One region of the Paenarthrobacter sp. NPDC090520 genome, then DNA from elsewhere that is predicted to be linked to it. Evidence: riboswitches for the same ligand, from Rfam matches in the RefSeq annotation. Region 1 holds a riboswitch; each other region holds the start of a gene.
The links. Region 1 has a riboswitch for thiamine pyrophosphate ahead of thiO (glycine oxidase ThiO). Riboswitches for the same ligand answer to the same signal wherever they lie in the genome.

Region 1 (7,949 bases):
AATCTGGATCTCGATGTGGCCAGCGATCTGATCTATCGTTTAGCTTGGCGCGGAATCAGTCGATTCCCCAAAGAGTCCTAGGCTACAAATAAAGGACTGACCTAATTCTTGATTGGCTTGGAGGCCTTGCTGTGGAAGTAAAGATCGGCATTCAGAACGTCGGCCGTGAAATTGTGCTCGAATCCGCATTGGACGCTGACGCGGTCGCCAAGCTCGTTGCGGACGCCCTCTCCAAGGGTTCCGAGTTGCGGCTGACGGACGACAAGGGCCGCCAGGTGATCGTTCCCGGCAGCGTCCTGGGCTACGTCGAAATCGGCGCCGAAGAAGTCCGGCGCGTGGGCTTCGGCGCCCTCTGACACTTTGCCCTGACTACTGCCGCTAAGGAGTCCCCATGCTTTCACTCGTCGTTGTTGCGTTTGCGACTGTCGCCACCGGCTTCCTGGTGTGGGCAAATGACAAACGGCACGGCAAGTACGGCATTGCCCTGCCGGCCGGAGTTTCGTTGGGCATCGGCGCACTGGCCTGGGTGGCTTTCATCGCGGCCGGCCTGGGCTACCAGCCTGGGCTGACGTGGATTCCCTATGTGCTGCCCATCGTGCTGGGTACAGCTGCCGCGGCAGGCGCCGTGGTCTACCTGGGCCGTACGCGCACCTCGCGGGATACTACGGCCCTGACCAAGGCCCTGCGCCTCTAGGCAGTCCCGGACGTTCCGGTCCCATAAAGTTCCGGTTCCTTAAACTCGTGTGGCCACCGCCGTTGGGCGGTGGCCACACGTGTTTCCACGTCAGAGGAACTCTGCGCGGCCCTCCATGGCAGAGGACGCCAGGGCATGCTCCCGCCGGGGAATCCGTCCGGCCTGACGGGCGAACCGGCCGGACAGGACGGCGTGTTTGAAAGCCTCACCCATCAGGGCCGGGTTCTGGGCCCGGGTCACGGCGGTGGCCAGGAGGACGGCGTCGCACCCCAACTCCATGGCAAGCGCCGCGTCGGAGGCCGTGCCGATGCCCGCGTCCAGGACCACCGGAACAGAAGCGCGGGAGACGATGACCTCAATGTTGTGCGGGTTGAGGATACCCAGGCCTGTTCCGATCGGCGCGCCAAGCGGCATGACGGCGGTGGCACCAAGGTTCTCCAGGCGCAGGGCCAGCACCGGATCGTCGTTGGTGTACGCGAAGACCTTGAAGCCCCGGTTCACCAACTGTTCCGTGGCCTCCACGAGTTCCACCGCGTCGGGAAGGAGCGTGTGTTCGTCCGCGATGACCTCAAGCTTGACCCAGTCGGTCTCCAATGCCTCGCGGGCCAGTTCGGCCGTCAGCACCGCGTCCTTGGCCGTAAAGCAGCCTGCAGTGTTGGGGAGCACCCGGATGTTGTTGTCCACCAGGAGCTGGAAGAGCGACCCTGCCTCCGCTGGAGAGTAGCGCCGCATGGCCACGGTGGTCAGTTCCGTCCCGGATGCCAGGAGTGCGGCTCCGAGGCCTTCAAGGCTGGGAGCGCCTCCCGTTCCCATGATGAGACGGGACGAAAGCTCAACACCGTCAATGACCAACGGGTCAATCCGGGTTTCAGTGCTTGTTGTGGTCATGGTTCAGCCTCCTTGGACTGCGGTAACGAGTTCCAGTTCATCGCCTTCGGCGAGGTCCGTGGCGGCCCATTGGCTGCGCGGCACCACTTCCGAGTTGCGTGCGACGGCGACGCCCAACTTGCCGCCGTCGGCCGCCTGTCCGCGGTGGTCCAGTGCGCGGCCGGTGACGGACGTCACGAGGGTGCTGACGGAGGCGCCGTCCACTACTGCGTGGTCTGCTCCGTTGAGTTTGATGTTCATGCTGATTCCTTGGTGAATGGTCCGGTATGAGCGGAGGTATGGATGGCGGGTGCACTTCCCTGCGGGGCAAAGCGGTCCGGCCTGAAGCGTGACCACCTGGGATCGGCCGGGCCGGTCATCAAACCGCCCACGATGGCCGCAGCCACGGGCGTCAGGAGAACTCCGTGCCGGAAGAAGCCCGTGGCGACAATCAGGCCCTGGACCTCCCCCCCGGCACCGGCCACCCGTCCCAGCAACGGTGCATTGTCCGGAGTTCCCGGCCTGGCGCGGGCTGTCGCTTCGAGGAGTTCCAGTTCTGCGACGGCGGGCACAAGGACCTGGGCATCGCGCAGGAGTTGGTAGACGCCGCCGGCCGAGACGGCGTTGGAACTGGCAGACAATCCGTCTTCGCGTTGGGTGGCCCCGACTACCACGGTCCCGTCCTCCCTGGGAACGATGTAGACGGGCACACCCCGCACCATTCCGCGGATGGTCGACGTGACAAGGGGCTGCAGGGATTCCGGGACACGGAGCCGGAGGATGTCCCCGTAGACCGGCCGCAACGGGAGATGGAGCTGCTCCGGGAGGCCGTTGACGGTTGCAGCGTCCAGGCCATTGGCAAGGACTGTTTCCTTGGCCGAGACCCGCCTGCCGCTGCTGGATTCAACGCCGGCTACGCGTCCTTCGTCCCAGAGCAGGCGGACGGCCGTTTCCCGGAGGTGGAAGCCGGAATCGGTCCCCTCGATCCAACTGGTATCGGCGGGACAGTGGGCAGCCAAACCGGCCAGAAGCCTCGCCGCCAGCTTGCGGGGATCCACTTGATGGTCCGCCGGTATGTGGAACGCGCAGGATACCTGCGGACTCAACAACGGCTCCCGCCCACGGGCATCCCTCAGCAGGAGTGGCTCCACCTGGAGTCCCGCAGCCACCTGGACTGCCCGGAGGTCCGCGAGCGCACGGCGGTCGGCGGCGTCGGCACCCACGGCGATGGTCGCCGTCGTGCGGTATCCGGCGGCTTCCCTCGACCCGGCGAGGCTGTCCACGAAGGCGGGCCAGCGCCGCGACGATTCCAGCATGAGTTCCAGGAGATCTTCCTCCTGGTAATGGAGCTCGCTGACGGGAGCCAGCATGCCGGCAGCGGCAAAGGTTGCTCCACTTGCCGGTGCCGGATCGATGAGGACCACCGAACGGCCCAGGCGTCGCGCCTCATGCGCGATTCCGAGTCCAATGACGCCGCCGCCGATGACGGCGACGTCTGCGTGAATGGCTTGTGCCATGGATTCCCTTCCCTACGCCGGTACTAGCCGGATCAGGTCAAGCGGTCGGCGCTGAAGCCCTCTCAGCCGGACAGTCATAAAGACGATCGTCGCGGCTCCCGCAGTACGTGCCCAGTTTAGAGGAACTACTCTGGTTTGCATGACCCAGCCTGATCTCCTTTCCCCTGCCCGCCTGTATTTGTGCACCGACGCCCGCCGGCGGCAGGACGACTTCGAAGACTTTGTGGACGCCGCGTTCGAGGGCGGAGTGGACATTATCCAGCTCCGCGACAAGACGCTCGAGGCTGCCGAAGAACTGGAACTGCTGGAGGTCCTGAACAAGGTTGCCAGCCGCCACGGACGCCTTTGGGCCGTCAACGACCGCGCCGATGTTGCCCGTATTTCCGGGGCTCCGGTGTTCCACATCGGCCAAAAGGACATCCCTTTGGGGGCGGCCCGGGAGCTGCTCCCGGTCGAGGAAACAATCGGCCTCTCCACCCACTCGCCCGAGCAGGTGGACGCGGCTGTGGCCGCTTCCCAGGGACCTGGTGGCCTGGACTACTTCTGCGTAGGCCCGCTCTGGGCGACACCCACCAAACCGGGCCGCGCTGCTGTGGGGCTGGACTTGGTCACATATGCCGCGGAGGCCGTAAAACAAGCCGGGGTGGACCTGCCCTGGTTCGCCATTGGTGGGGTTGACCTTGGAAATGTGGAGCAAGTAGTTGCCGCCGGTGCCAGCCGCATCGTGGTGGTCCGCGCCATCACCGAGGCGGAGGACCCGACGGCGGCCGCGCGGGCGCTGCTTTCGGCGCTCGACGCGGCCTAGGCCGTCAGCCCAAGCCCCGTCATGCGGCGCCCGTGCCGTTCGGCCAGCTCTGCGGTGAGCTGATGGACTGCGGCACGGGATCCGTGTCCATCGCGCAACAGTGGTCCCAGGTCCGGGTGCTCCAAGCCCACCCGCTGGGCCTGGGTGAGGGCCTCCCCCACAATCCGGCGGCCCCAGAGCGAGAGCCGCGAAGCCAGCCGGGGGTCATCCCGCAGGGCCCGGCGCAGCAGGATCCGCAGGGCTTCGGTAGCTTGATCGGCCGAGCAAACCTGCTGGACGAAATGCTGGATCCCGGAATCGAGGAACCCGGCGACCGTTCGGTAAAAGTCCGCCGATACGGTGTCGATGACATAAGCCTTCGTCACCGACTCGAACCAGTCTCCCGGCGGGGTCCGCTCGTGGAAATGGTCGAACGAACCCTGGAACGGGAGCATGGCGTCCTCAGGGTCGTTCCCCATTTCGGTGAGCCTGCCACTGATCACGGCATAGTTTCCGAAGGCGCCAACAGCGATCTTCGCCAGCATGGCCCGTTCGCGAAGCGTCGGTGCCAACCGGGAGTCGGAGGACAACCGGCCAAAGGCGGACAACTCCCCGTAGGCCATGGCACCCAGCAGCCCGGCGGCGAGCTGTCCCGGGGAGTCGTTGCGGCCTGTGGAGGTGCCCATGTTCCAAGACTATCCGTCGAATTCGGGCTAGTCTGACTTTCGTGTCACATCATCGGATAGCGCCCAACGTCGACGATTCTTCCGACCAGCTCGCGGAGTCCCTGGCTGCGCTCAGGACCGAGCTGGAACTGCCCGGCGAGTACCCCGGCGATGCGTTGGCTGAGGCTCGCGCGGCCGTTGAACACCATCAACTCCCCGCCCGGGATTTGCTCGACGTTCCTTTCGTCACCATTGATCCCGCCACTTCCACCGACTTGGACCAGGCCCTTTTCATCGACCATTCAGGCGAAGGCTACAAAGTCCTTTACGCCATTGCGGACGTCCCCTCTTTTGTTGTGCCCGATGGAGCCTTGGACGCGGAAACCAGGCAGCGCGGCCAGACCTACTACGCTCCCGACGGCCGGATTCCCCTCCACCCGGAGGTGATCAGCGAGCATGCCGGCAGCCTGCTGGCCGGGCAGGATTGCGGGGCGTTCGTGTGGGACTTCGACCTTGATGCAAAAGCGGACGTCGTGTCCGTCTCCGTCGCGCGCGCCAAGGTCCGGAGCCGCGCGAAGCTGAGCTACAAGGGTGCCCAGGAGCAGATAGATTCCGGCTCGGCCCTTCCTGTCCTCCAACTGCTGAAGGAGGTCGGACTGAAACGAGTGGAGCTGGAACGCAAGCGTGGTGGTGCCAGCCTCAACATGCCTGAGCAGGAGATCGTCCAGGCGACTGGTGGCGGCGGGTACCGGATTGTGGCTGCCCCTTCGCTTCCCGTGGAGGATTGGAACGCCCAGATCTCCCTCATGACGGGCATGGCCGCGGCCCGCATGATGCTCGACGGCAAGGTAGGGATCCTGCGCACCATGCCCGCGCCGGACGAGCGCTCCTTGCTTCATTTCAAGCGGCAAACCCAGGCCTTGGGCAAACCGTGGGACGGCGACATCACCTATGGCGAGTACCTGCGTACCCTTGATGCTTCCGATCCCAAGCAACTGGCCATCCTGCACTCCGCAGGCACGCTGTTCCGGGGCGCCGGGTACACGCCATTCGATGGCGAGGTCCCGGAGGATGTCATCCAATCGGCCATCGGGGCGCCGTATGCACACACCACCGCTCCGCTTCGCCGCCTGATCGACCGCTTTGTCCTGGTGATCTGCGAAGCGCTGAGCGGCGGACACGACATCCCTCAATGGGCCCGCGAAGCACTTCCTACGCTCCCGGAGATCATGGCGTCCTCGGACCAACTGGCCGGGAAGCTGGAACGCCTGGCCCTGGACACGGTGGAGGCTGCCCTGGTGGCCAACCACATCGGTGAAGAATTCGATGCCGTGGTGATCTCCGGATCCAAACCATCCAACGGAAACGGCAACGGGAACGGCAACGGACCGTACGGCACCATCCAGATCCAGGAACCGGCCATCACGGCCCGGTGCGACGGTGAGCTTGAGTCCGGCACCCAGGTCAGGGTGAGGCTGGTGAAGGCCGATATTGCCAGCAGGGAAATCCGTTTCGCCCTGGTCGCGTGAAGCCGCCACGGTGCCGATCCGGGGTTTGGGACGGCCAGAGGATAGACTTGGCCTGTAGTAATGGATGCCCGGTCGTTGATTCAGTTAATTTTTGAACTCAACAAGCCCGCCCCTACGCGATCTTGAGATGTGCCCGCTGGTCACCAGTGCCAGTACTTAGATAGCCCGCGATCGGCTTCCACTGGAATTGCTTGCGCGCCCGTTCGTGCTCCGGTACGGCTTCGCCGCCGCCGTTGAGCATGCAGCGCCAATGCCCAAATGAATAAGGAAACTCCCTGTGAGTGAATTGCACACCCATGAAGTCCTGACGGACTCCACCGGAACCGAATCAATCGAACCCGAGGAAACGATCACCTCGGATGAGACGCCCCACGAGATCGAAGAAAAATCGTTCGCCGACTTCAATGTGCGTGCGGACATTGTGGAGTCCCTCTCCGATGCCGGGATTACCCACCCCTTCCCCATCCAGGCCATGACGCTGCCTGTGGCGCTGGGGGGCCACGACATCATCGGCCAGGCAAAGACCGGTACGGGCAAGACCCTCGGCTTCGGCATCCCGGTCCTGCAGCGGATCGAAGGCAAGGAAGATCCCGGATACGCCAAGCTGGCAGTTCCGGGCGCACCCCAGGCCCTGGTCATCGTGCCGACGCGTGAACTCGCGGTCCAGGTGGCCAACGATCTCCAGACGGCTTCCCGGAAGCGCAACGCCCGCATCGCCACCATCTATGGCGGCCGTGCCTATGAGCCCCAGATCGAAGCCTTGCAGAAGGGCGTCGAGGTCGTCGTTGGTACCCCCGGCCGCCTGATCGACCTCTACAAGCAGCGCCACCTCAGCCTGAAGAACGTCAAGATGGTGGTCCTGGACGAGGCCGACGAGATGCTGGACCTCGGCTTCCTGCCGGACGTTGAAACGATCATCGCCGGCACTCCGGCAGTACGACAGACCCTGCTGTTCTCCGCAACGATGCCTGGCCCCGTGATCGCCATGGCGCGCCGCTACATGACGCAGCCTACGCACATCCGGGCAGCGGATCCCAACGATGAGGGCCTGACCAAGCGGGACATCCGCCAACTGATCTACCGTGCGCACAGCATGGACAAGACCGAGGTGGTAGCCCGCATCCTCCAGGCCAAGGGGCGCGGCCGAACGGTCATCTTCACCAAGACCAAGCGCACCGCCGCGAAGGTTGCCGAGGAACTCGTCGACCGTGGTTTCGCCGCCGCCGCCATCCACGGTGACCTCGGACAGGGCGCCCGCGAACAGGCTCTGCGAGCCTTCCGCAACAACAAAGTGGACGTCCTCGTGGCAACGGACGTTGCCGCCCGTGGCATCGACGTGGAAGACGTCACCCACGTGATCAACTACCAGTGCGTTGAAGACGAGAAGATCTACCTCCACCGCGTTGGCCGCACCGGCCGCGCAGGCAACAAGGGCACCGCCGTGACCTTCGTGGACTGGGATGACGTACCCCGCTGGGCATTGATCAACAAGGCACTGGGACTGAACGTTCCCGAGCCGGTGGAAACCTACTCCTCCTCGCCGCACCTGTACACGGACCTGGACATTCCCGAGGGCACCAAGGGCCGCTTGCCCCGCGCCAAGCGGACGCTGGCCGGCGTCGACGCTGAAGTCCTGGAGGACCTCGGCGAGACCGGCAAGAAGAACTCCCGTTCCCGCGGCCAAGGCCGCGAAGGTGGCCGGGACCGCAGCCGCTCCGGCAAGTCCGGCGAAGGCAAGTCCGGCGATGCCGCGTCGGCCGAAACCAAGGGCGAGGGCGGACGCAACCGCACCCGCCGCCGTCGTACCTCAAACGGCGACACGTCCACCAGCGCCCCGGCAGGCAACGAAGCAGACAGCACCTCGGAGAAGCCCGCACGGACGCGCCGTACGCG
Region 2 (7,949 bases), on a different contig from region 1:
ATCTCCTGGACGGCCTGGACCCTGATGACCTGTCCCCTGTGGCCCACACGCTGCGCGCCCTCTTGCTTGTTTGGGACGGGCACATGGAGGCCGAAAGCCATCCGGCTGCGGTGTTCGCTGCTTGGCGGGGTGCCTTGGTGCAGCGCATTGCCAGGCATCAGGCGTTGGCCAAGCTGGCTGAACCAACCGGGCACTCCTCCCTGTTTGGACCGTGGTTGTCGACTGCTTCCCGGGTGGGTTTCGCGCTTGAAACGCTTGTTGCCCGCGGCTCTGAGCTGGGAATTGCCATCCCGGTTGAAGCAGCCGCGGCCCTTGAGGACGTGGCCCTGGAAGAGTCGTTCATGGACGGCGAACTGTGGGGCGACAGGCATCAGCTGCTCCCCGTCCACGTGCTTCCGGGACGTTGGACCGGCTCCGCCCCTGAAGCCCGGCTCAGTGGAGACACAGGGTGCGTCCTCTGCACGGAAAGCCTCCCCGGCGTGGAGGATCGAAGCTTCCGTGGGCCCGTTGCCCGTTATGTCTGGGACTTGTCCCAGCGCAGCAACAGCCGGTGGATTGTCCCGTTCGGAGCCGCGGGCAAGCCGGACCATCCACACCTCTCCGACCAGTTGCCTCTGTGGTCCACCGGGGAACTGGTACCCGTGGTCACGGATTGGGAGCGGCTCGCCAAAGACGCCTGACGCTTGGCTTCGCCACGGTTTTTTGCACTACCGCATCACCTCAGTTCGCACCTGCACACACCGCATCGCATCGCATCGCATCGCACAAAAGGAAGCACATGAATACCACCACCCAGGACTTCGCCGTCCGCACCACCATCTACGCAGAAGAGCTTGAGGGCTGGGGTTCGCTCCGGATTGTTCCCGTGGTTCCTGCCGAGGACATCGACTTCATCCACGAGTGGGTTTCGCAGCCCCGCGCCAAGTTCTGGGGCATGACGGAGAAGCCGCGCGAGGAGGTCCTGGGCATCTACGAGTTCCTGGACTCCCTGGACACCCACCATGCGTTCCTGGTGGTCCTCGATGGCGAGCCGTTGGCCCTGTTCCAGACCTACGAACCCCTGCACGATCCCGTGGGCGAGGTCTACCCTGCGCGTGAAGGGGACATCGGGATGCACCTCCTGCTGGCGCCGGCCACGCGTCCCATCCCGCACTTCACGCCGCGACTGGCGACCTCGCTCATCAAGTACATGTTCTCCGTGCCAGGCAAGGACCGGATCATCGTGGAACCGGATGCCCGCAACGCAAAGGCCCTTCGCAGGTTGGAAGCGACGTGCTTCGAACTGGGACCCATCGTCCAACTGGAAGAAAAAGAAGCCCAGCTTGGGTTCCTGACCCGCGCCGGTTTCGATGAGATCCAGGCGGACAAGGCGGACAGCTAGGAGCCGGCCGGACAAGGGAGCCGCGGGCTTGGGCCCACGGCTCCCTCCGTTGCCTCACGCTGCGCGCCTGGCGTGGCCTACCGCCAGACGAAACTCCACGTTCCTGCCCCCACGGCCGTCGAGACGGCGGCCGCGGCGATCACCACCCCGCCGAGCAAGACCCACACATCCAGCAGCGAGTACGTGGATTCGCGCGCCCAGGTCCGCTTGCCACCGCCGAAGCCACGGGCTTCCATGGTCACGGCCAACCTGGAGGCCCTCCGGACGGCCTGGACAAGGAGCCCAAAGCTCTGCCCGAGCGTGGCCTTCAAGCGTTGCACCGGGCTGCCCTGGGAACCGACACCACGGGCACGCCGGGCCATGCCGATGGTCTGCCACTCCTCCGCCATGAGGCCCACAAGCCGCATCGCCGCGAGGGACCCCAGCACAAAGCGGTGCGGCAACCTGGCCTTCTGCGCCAGCGCGTCCGCCAAGTCCGTCGGGTCGGTGCACGTCATCAGCAGGATTGCCGGCAAGGCGATCGCCAAACCGCGCAGCATGAAACCGAGCCCCAGCTGGAGGGAACCTTCGCTGATGGACCAGAGTCCGACGTCGAGCAGTACAGCGCCGCTGTCCGGCGCCACGATCGCGGTACTCCAGCCGCCGATCGCTGCCGCGATGATGAGCGGCCAGGCCCGGACCCACAGAAGCCGCACCGTCAGCCCGGCCAGCGGGAACAGCGCGAGCTCTGCCACCAGCGCGATCGACGCCGAGACCCAGTCGATGGACAGGGCCAGCACCATGGAAATCAGGAAAACGGCCACGAACTTTGCCAAAGGGTTGGCCCGGGTCAACAGGGCATGGTTGCCGCTCAGGCTCAAGGTCTCCCTCATGACGCACCAGCTTCCTGCTTCTCTGCCTGGTTCGCTGGCGTGAGGTGCAGTTCCGCGCCGCCAAGGACAGCGCTGAATTCCTCGTCGTGGGTCACCGAGACTACGGCCGTTCCTTGGTCCAACAGCTCCGACAGGAACGAGGCCAGTTCGGCCCAGGTATTGGCGTCCTGGCCGAAGGTTGGTTCATCGAGCACCAGCACTTGGGGATGTGCGGCGAGGACCGTCGCCACGGACAGCCTGCGCTTTTCACCGCCGGACAGGGTATAGGGATTCGCGTCCACCAAGTGCGTCAGCCGGAGCCGCTCAAGCAGTTCGTCCACGCGTTCCTCGCCGTGGCCCAGATGCCTGGGGCCGAACATGAGCTCGTCCAGGACCTTGCCCGTGACGAACTGGTGCTCCGGTTCCTGGAAAACGGTGCCGATTCGGGAGATCAGCTGGTCTGCTTTCCACGCGAACGGATCGATCCCGGCGCCTTGGGAAAGTTCGACGGCGGCAGACACCTTGCCGTGCACCGGCGCCAGAAGGCCCGCCATCGTGAGCGCGAACGTGGACTTGCCCGCGCCGTTCGGACCCGTGATGGTCAGTGCTTGTCCGGCCCTGACCTGCGCGGTAACCCCGGCTTGGACCGGCACGGGCGGGATGCTCTTGAAGCCGCGACGCCGGGGCTTTTCCCGGGACACAGCCAGGTCTTGCGCTGCCAGGAGCAACGGTGCCATCTCGGGGACGAGGGTCCGTGCACGGGTTCGTGGAACATAGCCGGGAACCCACACGCCCGCATCAATGAGCATGGTGCGGGCCTCGGAAAGCACGTGGTCCGGCTGCCCGTCCAGGAGAACCCCTCCGCCGGGTTGCAGGACCACGATCCGGTCAACGAGGTCCTTCCAGACCGATACCCGGTGCTCCACCACCACCAGGGTTGCACCGGTCTTGTCCAGGCAGCGGCCAACGGCGTCGCGGACTTCCAGCACGCCGGCCGGGTCCAGGTTGGCTGTCGGCTCGTCCAGGAGGAGCAGCCCTGTCCGCATCGCCAGAATGCCGGCAAGCGCAAGGCGCTGCTTCTGCCCGCCGGAGAGTGCCGCCGTCGGGTGATCCAGCGCCAAGCCGCCATCTGCAGCGGTACGCAACCCGACGTCGTCGAGCGCCTCATGGACGCGCGCCCAAATCTCTGCCCTCGGAACGGCGAGGTTCTCGGCACCAAACGCTGCGTCGTCGCCCACGCGGGACAGGACCACCTGCGTTTCCGGGTCCTGCTGCATCAAACCGGCGCGGCCCCGCTGTTCGCGCGGCAGTCCGCCGTCGATCAGCAGGGAGCCGGTCTCGTCCGAGTCGTCTTCCTCGTCGCCCAACACCCCGGCCAAGGCGTGCAGGAGCGTCGACTTGCCGGCTCCGGAGGGACCCAGCAGGAGCACGCGCTCCCCGGGTTCGATCCGCAGGTCCAATCCGTGGATGGCAGGGGTGGACCGTCCGGCGTGCCGCCATCCCCAGCCCTCGGCCGAGATGGCGGCGGGCCGGCCGCTGTTTGTGGCGGCCATCAGTTGAAGACAGGCTCCGACGCAGCCTTGCGGGATGCGAAAGCGCTCAGCACGCCGGTCTTCGCCAGGCCGCGCGTGGCAACCCAGGAGAGGGCACCGGCGATGATCGCACCGGAGATTGTGCAGAATGCGATGTAGGCCAGTTTGTCGACGGCTTCGTAGGCGATGTTCCAGCCCCACGGGAGGAAGGAATCATTCAGGCCGCAGAAGAGGCCAGCGCCCGCACCCGCGAGAAGCGAGGTGGGCAGGTTGAACTTCTTGTAACGGAACGCTGCGAACACCAGCTCGGCGCCGAGGCCCTGCAGGATGCCGGAGATGAGCACCGTGGTGCCGTACTGGGAGCCCATGATGAGCTCGCCGGTGGCGGCCACGGCCTCGCAGAACAGCGCCGCACCGGGCTTGCGGATGATGAGCATGCCCAGCACCGCCGGGATCATCCAGCCGCCGGCGATCAGGCCGGTGAGCGGCGGGTAGGCCGCGTTCATGGGGATGGATACGATTGCGGCGCCCTGGGACCATGCCCAGAAAATCACGCCGCCGGCGATGGCGATCAACGCTGCCACCACAATGTCTACAACGCGCCAGTTGTTACTGGTCTTCTTCACGCTTGCCGTGGTCATTTCTTTGCCTCCTGAGGTTACAGGAGGGGAAAGTGCTCCCCGGATACCCCGGCTGGCTCACGCCGCCCTGGTCCGGACACTCTGAGAAGCTCGACTCCCTTGCGCCGGTACTAACCGGATCAGGTTCGAGGGTCTGCGGCTGTCCGCACTCTCAGCGCCCTCGCGTCTCCTGCATCGCTGCAGGTTCGACGGCGGCGCTCCCCTGTCGTTATCAATCTGCCCTTATGGGCGAGGTTCAGTTTACACCTGAAGGGGTTTGCGGGGTCATGGAGCGGGTCATAAATCCGTGCGGGGCCGCTCTCCGCCCCGTTCCCCGCCCTTGGGGTCGCAGACCGGGCCGCACAACGTAGCTGAGACAATGGCAGCATGACGGAAACTCCTGGCCCAAGCCATCCTGACGCAGCCAAGCCAGTTGCCGAAGCCCGCCTTGCAGCCAGCGTGATCCTGCTCCGCGATACGTCTGCAGGGCTGGAGGCCTTTGTCCAGCACAGGGTCTCCACCATGGACTTTGCGGCGGGCATGGTGGTGTTCCCCGGCGGCCGCGTGGACACTGGGGATTACGAGGGCTGGGACTACGCACCAGAGCTTCTGGAACGACATGCCAAGGAGTGGCGGCTGAGCTCAATCGCCACAGCAGAACCGGATTCCTCCGCGGCCAGCAGCCAAGCATGCAGGAGCTCCGGCACTGTTCTCGCCGCCGCCATCCGCGAGGTCCAGGAGGAAGCCGGCCTCACGTTGGATCCGGCCGCCCTTCGGCCGTGGGCCAACTGGATCACGCCCGTGGACATGCCCAAGCGCTTCGACACCTACTTTTACGTTGCCAAGCCTGCCCAGGACGCCGCACCGCAACACCAGACCACTGAGGCCTGGCAGTCACTGTGGATGCCCGTTGACGGAATCCTGTCCGCGGAGGCTGAGGGCAAGCTGCAACTCATGCCGCCCACGTACTACCTGCTCAGGGAAATCTCCCGTTTCGACTCCGTTGATGCCATGTGGACCGCGGATCATGAGGTGGTTCCCGTGCTGGCACCACCGGGCTCCCTTGCCGCCTTCCTCAAGGAGAGGGCGAGCCGGGGCTAAGCAGGATCCGCCGGGTTGTTGAGGTTAGGCTGAAGGCATGAACTTCTTCCTCAAGCTTCTGGGCGCAGGCGTGAGCCTCGGCGCGGGTTTCCTTGGCACCAAGCTGGTCAACAAGGGATGGGAAAAAGCCACGGGCAACAAGCCGCCCAAAGGCAACGATGATATGGAGACGAGCCTCCGCTCAGCGCTGACGTTCGCCCTCATCTCGGCGTTTGTCAGCACCCTCATCCAGGTCCTCGCCAGCCGGGGTACGCAGCGCGCCATCGCCCGCTTCGCCAAGTCCCAGGACATCGTCTAGAACCAACGCGGGGTCACTCACGGCCCATGGCGGACGTCCGGATGGGCCGGAAGTGACCCCGCGTTGCCCTAGTCCTCCGAACGCCCCTCGGCCGCACGCTGCACCACGGCTTCCAGCTCGTCCTTGGTGAGCAATTCACGGTGCCCATGCTTGGTACGGTAGGCCGAACGCCCCACCATGTGGGCCGCAACGGGTGCCGTCAGCAACTGGAAGATCCAAGCCACCAGCAGCACGGGCCACACCCACCAGGTGCGCATCTGCAGGCCGATCGCGGCAAGCATGAGGAACAAGCCCAACACCTGCGGTTTGGTGGCCGCGTGCATGCGGCTCATGAGGTCCGGGAAACGCAACAACCCGATGGCCGCACCAAGTGACATCAGGGCGCCCACCACCAGGAACACTGCCGTAACGGCGTCGATCACGAGGTCCACGCCGGTTGCATCAGGAGTCATTGGCCTGTCCCCTTCGCTCAGCCACGAACCGGGCAACGGTCACCGATCCGATAAATCCGATCACGGCCAAGGCAACCAGGAGCATGAGGTTGTTCAGGTGCCGGTTGACCGCCATATCCACCGCCAGCGCAGCGCCAAGGATGGCCAGGAGTACGTCGGAAGCGAGCACGCGGTCCAGCAACGACGGCCCAACGGCGATCCGGATGATCGCCCCGGCCGCGGCGAGGCTGAGGATCACAGCCGTGACAATGAGAACCAGTTCTTTCACAGTGAGGCTCCTTCCATGCCCGGGGCTTCAGCCCGAAGGGCTGCCACTTCCTCGCGGGTGCCCATGATCCTGATCAGTCCGGCTTCGATGTCCTGTACTTCGTGCCGGATTTTCCGCACATCTTCCTCTCCGTAGATGTTGAGCGCGTGCAGGTAGAGCGTGGAGGTGGAGCGGTCCACTTCCACCACCAGCGAGCCCGGGATCAGGGAGATGACGTGGCCGGTGGCCGTCACCATGAGGTCGGCATGGCTCCGCAGCGGAACAGCGACGACGGCGCTGCGCACCTTGGGTCCTTTGACCACGGCCAGGTAGAGGACCAGGAAGCTCGCTGCCACCACTTTGCCGAGGAACATGAGGGCGAAAGGAATGGCGCGGAGGATGTTGAAGCGGCCACTCAGTTCAACGGGGGGCAAGTAGAACAGCTTGGCCACCACAATGGCGATGAGCGCGCCGAACAACAGGTTGCCGGGGCTGAAATCCCGCCACAGGGCGCCCCACACAATCACCAGCCAGATCAGCAGTGGGAGTTCGGTGCGGAAGGAGATCGGTTTGCGGCTCATTTGGCACCGCCTGTCTGCACCGCGGCGGGCACCGGAGCGTTATCACCCAGGACGGAGTGGATGTAGGCCGAACGGTCGAGCATGATCTCGGCTGAGCCGCCGGACAGCTGGAAAAGCGGTCCGGCGAAGACAGTCAGCGCTACACCGAAGACCACCAGTCCGGCCGTCGAACCCACCATGGTCCGGGGAAGGACACCGGCACGGCCGGGCGTCAGGAGCACCGGATCCGGGTATTCAGCATCCTCGGGCTTGCGCCAGAAGGCCCTGTTCCACACGCGGGCGATGGCGAGCAAGGTCAGGAGGCTCGTGACCACGCCGCCCACCACCAGGATGATGGCCAAGGGCGTGCCTAGCTCGACACCTGCTTGCAAGAGGCCAAGCTTCCCGAGGAACCCGGAGAACGGCGGGATGCCTGCCAGGTTCATGGCCGGGACAAAGAACAACACGGCAAGCAGCGGGGAGAGCTTGGCCAACCCGCCCAGACGGTCGATCGAGGACGAACCTCCGCGCCGCTCGATCAAACCCGTGACCAGGAACAAACTGGTCTGGACGGTGATGTGGTGCGCCACGTAGAACACCGCGGCCCCGAGCCCCGTTATGGAGGACATCGCGAGGCCGAACACCATGTAGCCAATGTGGCTGACCAAGGTGAAGGAAAGCAGACGCTTGATGTCGCTCTGGGCCAAGGCACCGAGGATGCCCACCACCATGGTCAGCAACGCCACGATCATCAAGGGCGTGTTCAGGGTATCCCCTGGGAACAGGAGCGTTTCAGTGCGGACCATCGCGTACACGCCCACCTTGGTGAGCAAGCCGGCGAACACCGCGGTGACCGGCGCGGGTGCGGTGGGATAGGAGTCGGGCAACCAGAAGGACAACGGGAACA
Region 3 (7,949 bases), on a different contig from region 1:
CGGCATCGCGGGCAGCCTTGACGATTTCAGCCATGGCAAAGCTGAGCGGGCGCAGGCCTTCGTGGCTGGTGGCAGAAACTTCGAAGACACGGTAGCCGCGGGCTTCCAGGTCAGGGCGGACGAACTCGGCCATGTCCTTGCCGTCCGGCAGGTCCACCTTGTTCAGGACTACCAGCTTGGGACGCTCATTAAGGGGAACGACTTCCCCGTCGACTCCGGCGTAGCTCATGTCCACGGCATACTTGTCGAGTTCGGCCTCGATGATGGCCAGGTCGGACAGCGGATCGCGGTCGGACTCCAGGGTGCCGCAGTCGAGGACATGCACCAGGGCAGCGCAGCGCTCAACGTGGCGCAGGAAGTTATGGCCGAGGCCCTTGCCCTCGCTCGCCCCTTCAATCAGCCCGGGAACATCTGCAATGGTGAACCGGACCTCACCGGCCTGGACCACTCCCAGGTTGGGGATCAGGGTGGTGAACGGGTAGTCAGCAATCTTGGGGCGCGCTGCGGACATGGCCGCGATCAGGCTGGACTTGCCGGCAGACGGGAATCCAACCAGGGCAATATCGGCAATGGACTTCAGTTCCAGGACGATGTCGCTGGAATCGCCTTCGATGCCCAGCAAGGCAAAACCGGGGGCACGCCGCTTCTGCGACGAAAGGGCGGCGTTGCCCAGGCCACCCTGTCCACCCGCGGCCGCGATGTACTCCGTGCCCTCCCCCACGAGGTCAGCCAGTACGTCGCCATCCTTGGTTTTCACCACCGTACCGTCGGGTACGGGAAGGACCAGGGTTTCGCCGTTCTTGCCGCCGCGCCAGTCCCCCATGCCGGGGCCACCGTTGGTAGCGTGGCGGTGCGGAGCGTGGTGGTAGTCCAGCAACGTGGTGGTTTGCGACGACACACGGAGGATGACGTCGCCACCATTGCCGCCGTTGCCGCCGTCGGGTCCGCCGAGTGGCTTGAATTTTTCACGCTTGACGGAAACACAGCCGTGGCCGCCGGTACCGCCTGAAACGTGCAGGACTACCCGGTCTACAAAGCTCGCCACGTCTATCTCCTCTGTCGCTGTAAACAGCGCGAATGCCATGTCCGGCGCACACCGGGCGCCCCGAACGATTGTAATGCGGTTAAAAGAACGGTGGAGCGGGCCTTTTGGGCCCGCTCCACCGGTTCAGAACGTGTTGTTACTCTGCAGCTGCAGCAGCAACGATGTTCACTACGCGACGGCCGCGGCGAGTACCGAACTCAACCGCACCAGCCTGGAGTGCGAACAGGGTGTCGTCGCCACCGCGACCCACGCCTGCACCGGGGTGGAAGTGGGTTCCACGCTGGCGAACGATGATTTCGCCTGCGGAAACTACCTGGCCACCGAAACGCTTGACGCCGAGGCGCTGTGCGTTGGAGTCACGACCGTTGCGAGTGGAGCTCGCGCCTTTTTTGTGTGCCATGTGAAATGCCTGCCTCTAAATATGTGGGGAAACTGAAAATCTGAACTGCGTAAGGAAAGTTACGCGATGCTCGTGATCTTGATCTTGGTCAGTTCCTGACGGTGACCCTGGCGCTTCTTGTAGCCGGTCTTGTTCTTGAACTTCTGGATGACGATCTTGGGACCACGGAGGTCCTCCAGGATCTCGGCCGTGACCTTCACCTTGGCCAGGTCCGCAGCAGCGGAGGTGACCTTGTCGCCGTCAACCAGGAGCAAGGCGGGCAGCTCAAGCGTGCTGCCGGCTCCACCGGGGACGCGGTTCAGCGTTACGTAGTCTCCAACGGAAACCTTTTCTTGGCGGCCGCCTGCGCGGACAATCGCGTACACCACTGGGGTACTCACTTCTCTCGACGTTTCTTACTAAATTTGCGTGCGGAACTCGAACCGGAATCAGGCCTGGTTCACGCTGTGCCTCAACGCCGTGGACTCCAGATCGAAGCCCGCGAGTCATCCCGTGAATAATTCCAGGGGGCATAACCCAAGTGTTGGCGTAAGCACCGAAGATCAAGATTACGCTAGTTCGACCCTCGGCTGCAAATGAGGCCGGGTCCGGAAGCCACCGCGTGACGCTAGTCACCAGTAGGAACGGACTTTCCCGGCACCGTGCCCATACAGCCTACAGGCTCCGGGACACTTTGCCGGGAATTCACCACTTCGACGCGCGGGCGGCCTTTACGCGTGCAACCGCGGGGCGTCAAAGAAGGCCGTCTCGTAGCGGCACGAATGGGCGAAAGCCTCCACCATGGCGGCCCGGTCGTGGCTGGAGGCGACGACCGCGGCCGCGGCCGTAAAGCCGATGGCCTTGCGGGTGGCCTCGGCAAAGTCTTCATCGGCGTAGGTCTTCAACCAGTCCGCATACGCGTGCTCCGACGGGGAACCTGCTGTGACGTAACTTGCGTGGAGCCGGTGTCCCACCTCGGCGTAGAGCCAGTAACAGGGCAGGATGGCCGCGAGCAGCACACCGTAACTTCCAGAGGCCGACGCCGCCAGAAGGTGGTCCACGTAGGCCTTGGTGACAGGTCCGGTGTGGGTTGCGGCCTCCCGCGTGCTCAGCCAATTGCGGTGCAGTTCGGATTCGACTTCGAGGCAGAGCTGCGAGGACCTGGCCCAGAACAGCTGCTCTTCCTCGGTGGGAGCGAGGGCACCTGCCCGTGCCAGCACCCGCGAGTAGCCGTTCAGGTAAAGGGCATCCTGCGCGAGGTAATAGTTGAACTGTGGCTCGGGAAGGCTGCCCGACTCCAGCCCCTGGATGAATTCGAGGCCATGGATGGCGTCCAGCTCAGGTGCCGCTTCCTCCCACAGGCGGGCGGCGAAAGCCCCCGGGCCTTCGGCCTGCTGTGCATGGTGGAAGTGGTTGATGGGGCCACTGCCATGGCCCACCTCCAGCACATCCGCGGTGGCCAGGGCCTGCAGGAGCCAGGGTTTGACCTCCCGCAGCGACGCTTCCCAGTCTCCCGTCCGCGCCTGGACCGTAGCCAGGGCCGAGGACAACGAGCAGCCCGTTCCATGGCTGTTCTTCGTCTCCACCCGTGGCCCCGCCACCGAGACAAGGTCCTGCCGCAGCAATCCACTGGTATTAACGAGCGCATCGGGACACTCGGCTCCCGCCAAGTGTCCGCCCTTCACCAGCACGGTGTTTCCACATTCGGCCGCGAGCCGCTTGCCTTGTTCGAGGGCAGTGGACCAATCCGTCGCTTCCGGCTCGCCCAGCAGCATGGCGAGTTCAGGAATGTTGGGGGTGATGAGGTCCGCCACCGGCAAAAGGCTGCGCAGGGCGGCTTCGGCGGATTCCCGGAGGAGGCGGTCACCACTGGTAGCTACCATCACCGGGTCAAGGACCACGACGGCGGGGCGCACCTCCTCCAGCCAGCGACGCACCTCGCCAATCACCTCGGCGTCTCCCAGCATCCCGATCTTGACGGCGTCGATGGATACGTCGCTGCTGATCGCCTCAAGCTGCTGCCTAAGGAAGTCCACGGGCGGAACATGGACGGCGGTGACGCCCAAAGTGTTTTGCGCCGTGAGCGCCGTGACCACGGCCATTCCGTAGCCGCCGTGGGCGGCAATGCTTTTCAGGTCTGCCTGGATTCCAGCGCCGCCGGAGGGGTCGGAGCCCGCGATGCTAAGGACGCGCGGGGTCCGCCGGCCGGTGTTTGCGACGGCGTAGACGGCTGATTTCAACGATGAAGTCATGAGGGACATCCCTTCGCCGGTGCTAACCGGACAGGTTCAACGGGTCTGGATCTCAGCCCGGCCCAACGCCTGGCACCCCGTGTCAGTGACCAAGCCTAACGGACGAAGGGTCCGGCAGGAGTTACTGCCGGACCCTTCGTCGGTTACATGACGTTGGCAATGCCTAGAGTTCCGAGGCCGGAACCCCCACGCCGAGGATAATCGGCTCAGAAGCAGCGGACTCCCTCTTGGCCTGCTCCTGCGGCGCCTTGGCTTCATGGGCCGCTCCCCCACCGGTGGACGCGGACACCTCATGGTGCTCTACCGTGGTCTCGTTGGCGGCACCCTGCGCCCGGCTGGCGCTGCGGTTCCGGCGCCCACGCCGGCCGCGGGCACGACTGGACGGATCGCTTTCCTCCGCAGGATCCTGCCGGGAGGGGACGGTTTCCGCGGGAGCAGCAACAGTGGCAGCGGGCCCAGCCTGGCTTTCGACAGCCACGGGACCCCCACCCAGGTGGGAGAAAGCCTCAGCCAACAGGTCCAGAGTCATGGCAGGCTTCTCCGAAGCCGGCTCCTCGTGGTGTTCCACGAAGGGCAGGGCAACCTCTTCACCGCCAAACCGGAGCACCGGCGTGGCACGCGGGGCGCCCTCGACGGCGCCCGAATCGGGCACCTCATCAGAATGCTCTGCGCCAGCCCCGGTTGCGGCGGCGGCCGCCGCACGTGCTTCTTCCTCGGCCCGGTGAACCTCGTCGTCGTGCAGGTGGGCAGCGTGCGCTGCGGCGGCGATCGTGGCCAGGGCAGCCCTGGTGGCCTGGGCCTTGGCCTGCCGTGCCGGATCCACTGGCTCCGGAGCCGGCGTCGAAGGCGCAGGCGAAGCTGCGGTGTGGACCGGCGTCGAGCTCTCTGCCGGCTGTCCCCCGCCCTTGCCGCGGCGGCGCTTCCGCTCAGTCCGGCTGGAAGGCTGCTGCTGGGTTTCCGTGTGCGGCCGGTGCTGCTCGGCGGCAACAGCGTTTGCACGACGGTGCTCAACAGGTTCGTCGTGAGTCACCACGCCGCGTCCGGCACAGTGCTCGCACTGCTCGCCAAAGACCTCGAGCAGGCCTGTGCCCATGCGCTTGCGCGTCATCTGCACCAGGCCAAGGGAGGTCACTTCCGCCACTTGGTGCTTGGTACGGTCCCGGCCCAGGCATTCCACCAGGCGGCGCAGCACCAGGTCCCGGTTGGATTCGAGCACCATGTCGATGAAGTCGATGACGATGATGCCACCGATATCGCGCAGGCGAAGCTGGCGGACTACTTCCTCGGCGGCCTCAAGGTTGTTCTTGGTGACGGTCTCCTCCAGGTTTCCACCGCTGCCGGTGAACTTGCCGGTGTTGACGTCCACCACAGTCATGGCCTCGGTACGGTCGATCACCAGGGATCCACCCGACGGCAGGAAGACCTTGCGTTCCAGGGCCTTGTGGATCTGCTCGTCGATGCGCCATGCCGAGAAAATGTCCTGGTCCTTGGTCCACTTCTCGAGCCGGCCCACCAGGTCCGGCGCAACATAGGTGACATAAGCCTCAATGGTGTCCCAGGCATCATCGCCGGAAACGATGAGCTTGGAGAAGTCCTCGTTGAAGACGTCACGGACCACCTTGATGGTCAAATCGGGCTCGCCATAAAGCAGCTCGGGTGCCAGGACCTTCGTGGAGGAGGCCTGGCCCTCAATCCCCTCCCACTGGGCGCGGAGGCGGTTGATGTCGTGGGTCAGTTCCTCTTCCGAGGCCCCTTCGGCTGCCGTACGGACAATGACCCCGGCGTTCTCCGGCAAACGGTCCTTGAGGATCCGCTTGAGGCGGTTGCGCTCGACGTCGGGCAACTTGCGTGAGATGCCCGTCATGGAACCGCCGGGAACGTACACCAGGTAGCGGCCCGGAAGGGAAATCTGGCTGGTCAGGCGTGCACCCTTATGCCCGACGGGATCCTTGGTTACCTGCACAAGGACGGAATCACCCGATTTCAGGGCGTTTTCGATCCGGCGCGGCTGGCCCTCAAGGTTGACGGCATCCCAGTTCACCTCGCCGGCATAGAGGACCGCGTTGCGGCCACGTCCGATGTCAACGAACGCTGCTTCCATGGAAGGCAGCACGTTCTGTACCTTGCCCAGGTACACGTTGCCGATCAGCGAATCCTGCTGGGTCTTGGAAACGAAGTGCTCGGCAAGGACGCCGTCCTCCAGGACACCGATCTGGATCCTGTCGTCGCGCTGGCGCACGATCATCTGCCGGTCCACTGATTCGCGGCGGGCAAGGAACTCGGCCTCGGTGATGACCTGGCGACGGCGGCCCGTCTCGCGGGACTCGCGGCGGCGCTGCTTCTTGGCCTCAAGCCGCGTGGAACCCTTGACGCTGGCCACGCGGTTGGAACTTGTGGATTCCGAGATGGGCCGCGGTGCGCGGACACGGGTCACCGTGTTGGGCGGATCATCGTCCGATCCGCCGGTCAGTTCAAGGTCCTGGTCGCCACGGCGGCGGCGACGACGGCGACGCGAGGTGACGCCGTCTTCAAGGGGCTCGGCGGCCGGCGACTCGTCATCGTCCGCTTCCTCGCCGGACTCCTCGGCCCCGTTATCCTCACGGTCCGATGCGCGGCGGCCACGGCGGCCACGGCTCCGGCGCCGGCGGCGGCTTCCCGCCTCCTCCAGCTCGCCGTCACCGGTGTCCTCAGACTCCTCAGCGGTCTCTTCAGTCTTTTCCTCGACTGCCGGACGGACCACTGTGCTGAGGTCGGGCGCCTGGAAGATCATGGACGTGATGGAAACGGGCTCCAGGAAGAGCGCCGAAGAACCGGGGGCGGCGTCTGCCTCGGATTCTGAGGACTCTGTGGGGGCTTCTGCGCTGGCTTCCGGTTCGGCGGCTGCGCCGCCTGCCGGGGTGGTAGTCGGCGTTGCTTCTGCGCCGCCGGCGGGGGTGGTGGGGGATTCCGTCGCGGCTTTCGGTTCCGTGGCTGGTTCGGCGGCTGCGCCGCCTGCCGGGGCGGTGGTCGGCGTTGCTTCTGCGCCGCCTGCCGGGGTGGTGGCGGGCGTTGCTTCTCCGCCGGCTGCCGGGGTGGTGGTCGGCGTTGCTTCTGCGCCGTCTTCCGGGGAGGTGGCGGGCGTTGCTTCTGCGCCGGCTTCCTCGGTGGTGGCCTCGGCTTCTGCCTTGGGTTTCGCAGTCCGACGACGGCGGACCGGCTTTTCCGGTGCGGGTTCGGCTTTTACCTCGGGCGCTGATGCTTCGGAGCCGGCTTCTGCTGCCGGCTGGTCCTCTGGTTCGGCGGCGTCGCCGAGGCCGGGGAGGGTTTCGGCCGGATCGGCCTTCTTGCGTGCGCGGCTGCGTCGGGCCGGGGCTTTGGGGGCTTCTTCAGGGGCGGCGGCGCTTCCGGCCTCAGGGGCGACGACTGGTTCGGCCGCGGCGTCCGTGGCTTCCTCCGCTACCGCTGCTACGGGCTTTGCCGTCGCTTTGCGCGGCGCGCGCGTGGTCCTGGCGCGGGTGGCCTTCTTGGGCACCTCCGCTGCTTCCGTAGAAGCTGCCTGATCATTAACGGCTACAACCTGGTCATTATCCATATGTGGCAACACTCCTGCCCCAGCGACGCCGCCACATCCAGCGCCCAGTGGGGCAAATATTGTCAAAACCCGCAGGCGTTGACAGAAGTCGGTAGTATTCCTTCCGGTTCGCACCATCATTGGGGTGCGGCAGCCCTGGAAGGCCAGTGTCTCAGTTCTGGAACCCGTTGTTCTGCTGCCACAACCAGGTGCCGTCCATTGTCATGGCGGGCCTACCAAGGATCGGCTGATCCAGGCATGCCCTGCTCACGCTGGCGGTCTTGGGAACAAGTCACCGGACCGGAGGACGAATGTGGATCGACTCCCGGCCATGTTCATTCTCTCATACCCCTACACATTCGAGTGGTAGGAAGGTGTGTCGATCTCCCCTTCGCCGCTGCCCGGAAGCTGGGCGCCACCTTCAGCATGCGGGGTTAGAATCCTCCCAAGAGCCCTTCCCGGCGACGCCGGGCCATCTGCCGAAAAGGATCACATCCGCGATGCCAAGCACCGCCAAGGGAAACCTGGACCACCAGACTTCCGTCCCCGTCGAGGCGCGGGACCCCCAACCGGACACGCTGCCGGCGATGGTTCGCAACCGGCCCTTTGGCTGGCTGCTGCTGGTCACCGGCGTCATTGGATGGCTGGCCTCCGGGGCACTGGTCCTGGAAAAGCTCCAGGTGCTTCAGGACCCCAACCACATCACCGCGTGCGACGTGAACC

Region 2: another riboswitch for thiamine pyrophosphate. It lies ahead of ACIQTZ_RS21290 (ECF transporter S component); the one in region 1 lies ahead of thiO (glycine oxidase ThiO).
Region 3: another riboswitch for thiamine pyrophosphate. It lies ahead of thiD (bifunctional hydroxymethylpyrimidine kinase/phosphomethylpyrimidine kinase); the one in region 1 lies ahead of thiO (glycine oxidase ThiO).

The regions. Positions count from the first base shown of each region.
Region 1 is NZ_JBIVXM010000001.1:166,837-174,785, reverse strand. It holds gene ACIQTZ_RS00950 (TetR/AcrR family transcriptional regulator) at 1-81, shown strand, start outside; gene ACIQTZ_RS00945 (DUF3107 domain-containing protein) at 132-356, shown strand; gene ACIQTZ_RS00940 (hypothetical protein) at 392-694, shown strand; gene ACIQTZ_RS00935 (thiazole synthase) at 785-1,582, opposite strand; gene thiS (sulfur carrier protein ThiS) at 1,586-1,822, opposite strand; gene thiO (glycine oxidase ThiO) at 1,819-3,078, opposite strand; TPP riboswitch at 3,071-3,190, opposite strand; gene thiE (thiamine phosphate synthase) at 3,218-3,883, shown strand; gene ACIQTZ_RS00915 (ferritin-like fold-containing protein) at 3,880-4,548, opposite strand; gene ACIQTZ_RS00910 (RNB domain-containing ribonuclease) at 4,590-6,056, shown strand; gene ACIQTZ_RS00905 (DEAD/DEAH box helicase) at 6,334-7,949, shown strand, end outside.
Region 2 is NZ_JBIVXM010000025.1:21,063-29,011, forward strand. It holds gene ACIQTZ_RS21270 (penicillin acylase family protein) at 1-680, shown strand, start outside; gene ACIQTZ_RS21275 (GNAT family N-acetyltransferase) at 779-1,381, shown strand; gene ACIQTZ_RS21280 (energy-coupling factor transporter transmembrane component T family protein) at 1,459-2,253, opposite strand; gene ACIQTZ_RS21285 (ABC transporter ATP-binding protein) at 2,250-3,785, opposite strand; gene ACIQTZ_RS21290 (ECF transporter S component) at 3,785-4,405, opposite strand; TPP riboswitch at 4,484-4,619, opposite strand; gene ACIQTZ_RS21295 (NUDIX hydrolase) at 4,772-5,485, shown strand; gene ACIQTZ_RS21300 (DUF4235 domain-containing protein) at 5,523-5,783, shown strand; gene mnhG (monovalent cation/H(+) antiporter subunit G) at 5,852-6,235, opposite strand; gene ACIQTZ_RS21310 (monovalent cation/H+ antiporter complex subunit F) at 6,225-6,503, opposite strand; gene ACIQTZ_RS21315 (Na+/H+ antiporter subunit E) at 6,500-7,063, opposite strand; gene ACIQTZ_RS21320 (Na+/H+ antiporter subunit D) at 7,060-7,949, opposite strand, start outside.
Region 3 is NZ_JBIVXM010000002.1:58,715-66,663, reverse strand. It holds gene obgE (GTPase ObgE) at 1-1,045, opposite strand, end outside; gene rpmA (50S ribosomal protein L27) at 1,182-1,445, opposite strand; gene rplU (50S ribosomal protein L21) at 1,505-1,813, opposite strand; gene thiD (bifunctional hydroxymethylpyrimidine kinase/phosphomethylpyrimidine kinase) at 2,156-3,676, opposite strand; TPP riboswitch at 3,668-3,766, opposite strand; gene ACIQTZ_RS02930 (Rne/Rng family ribonuclease) at 3,840-7,247, opposite strand; gene ACIQTZ_RS02925 (vitamin K epoxide reductase family protein) at 7,727-7,949, shown strand, end outside.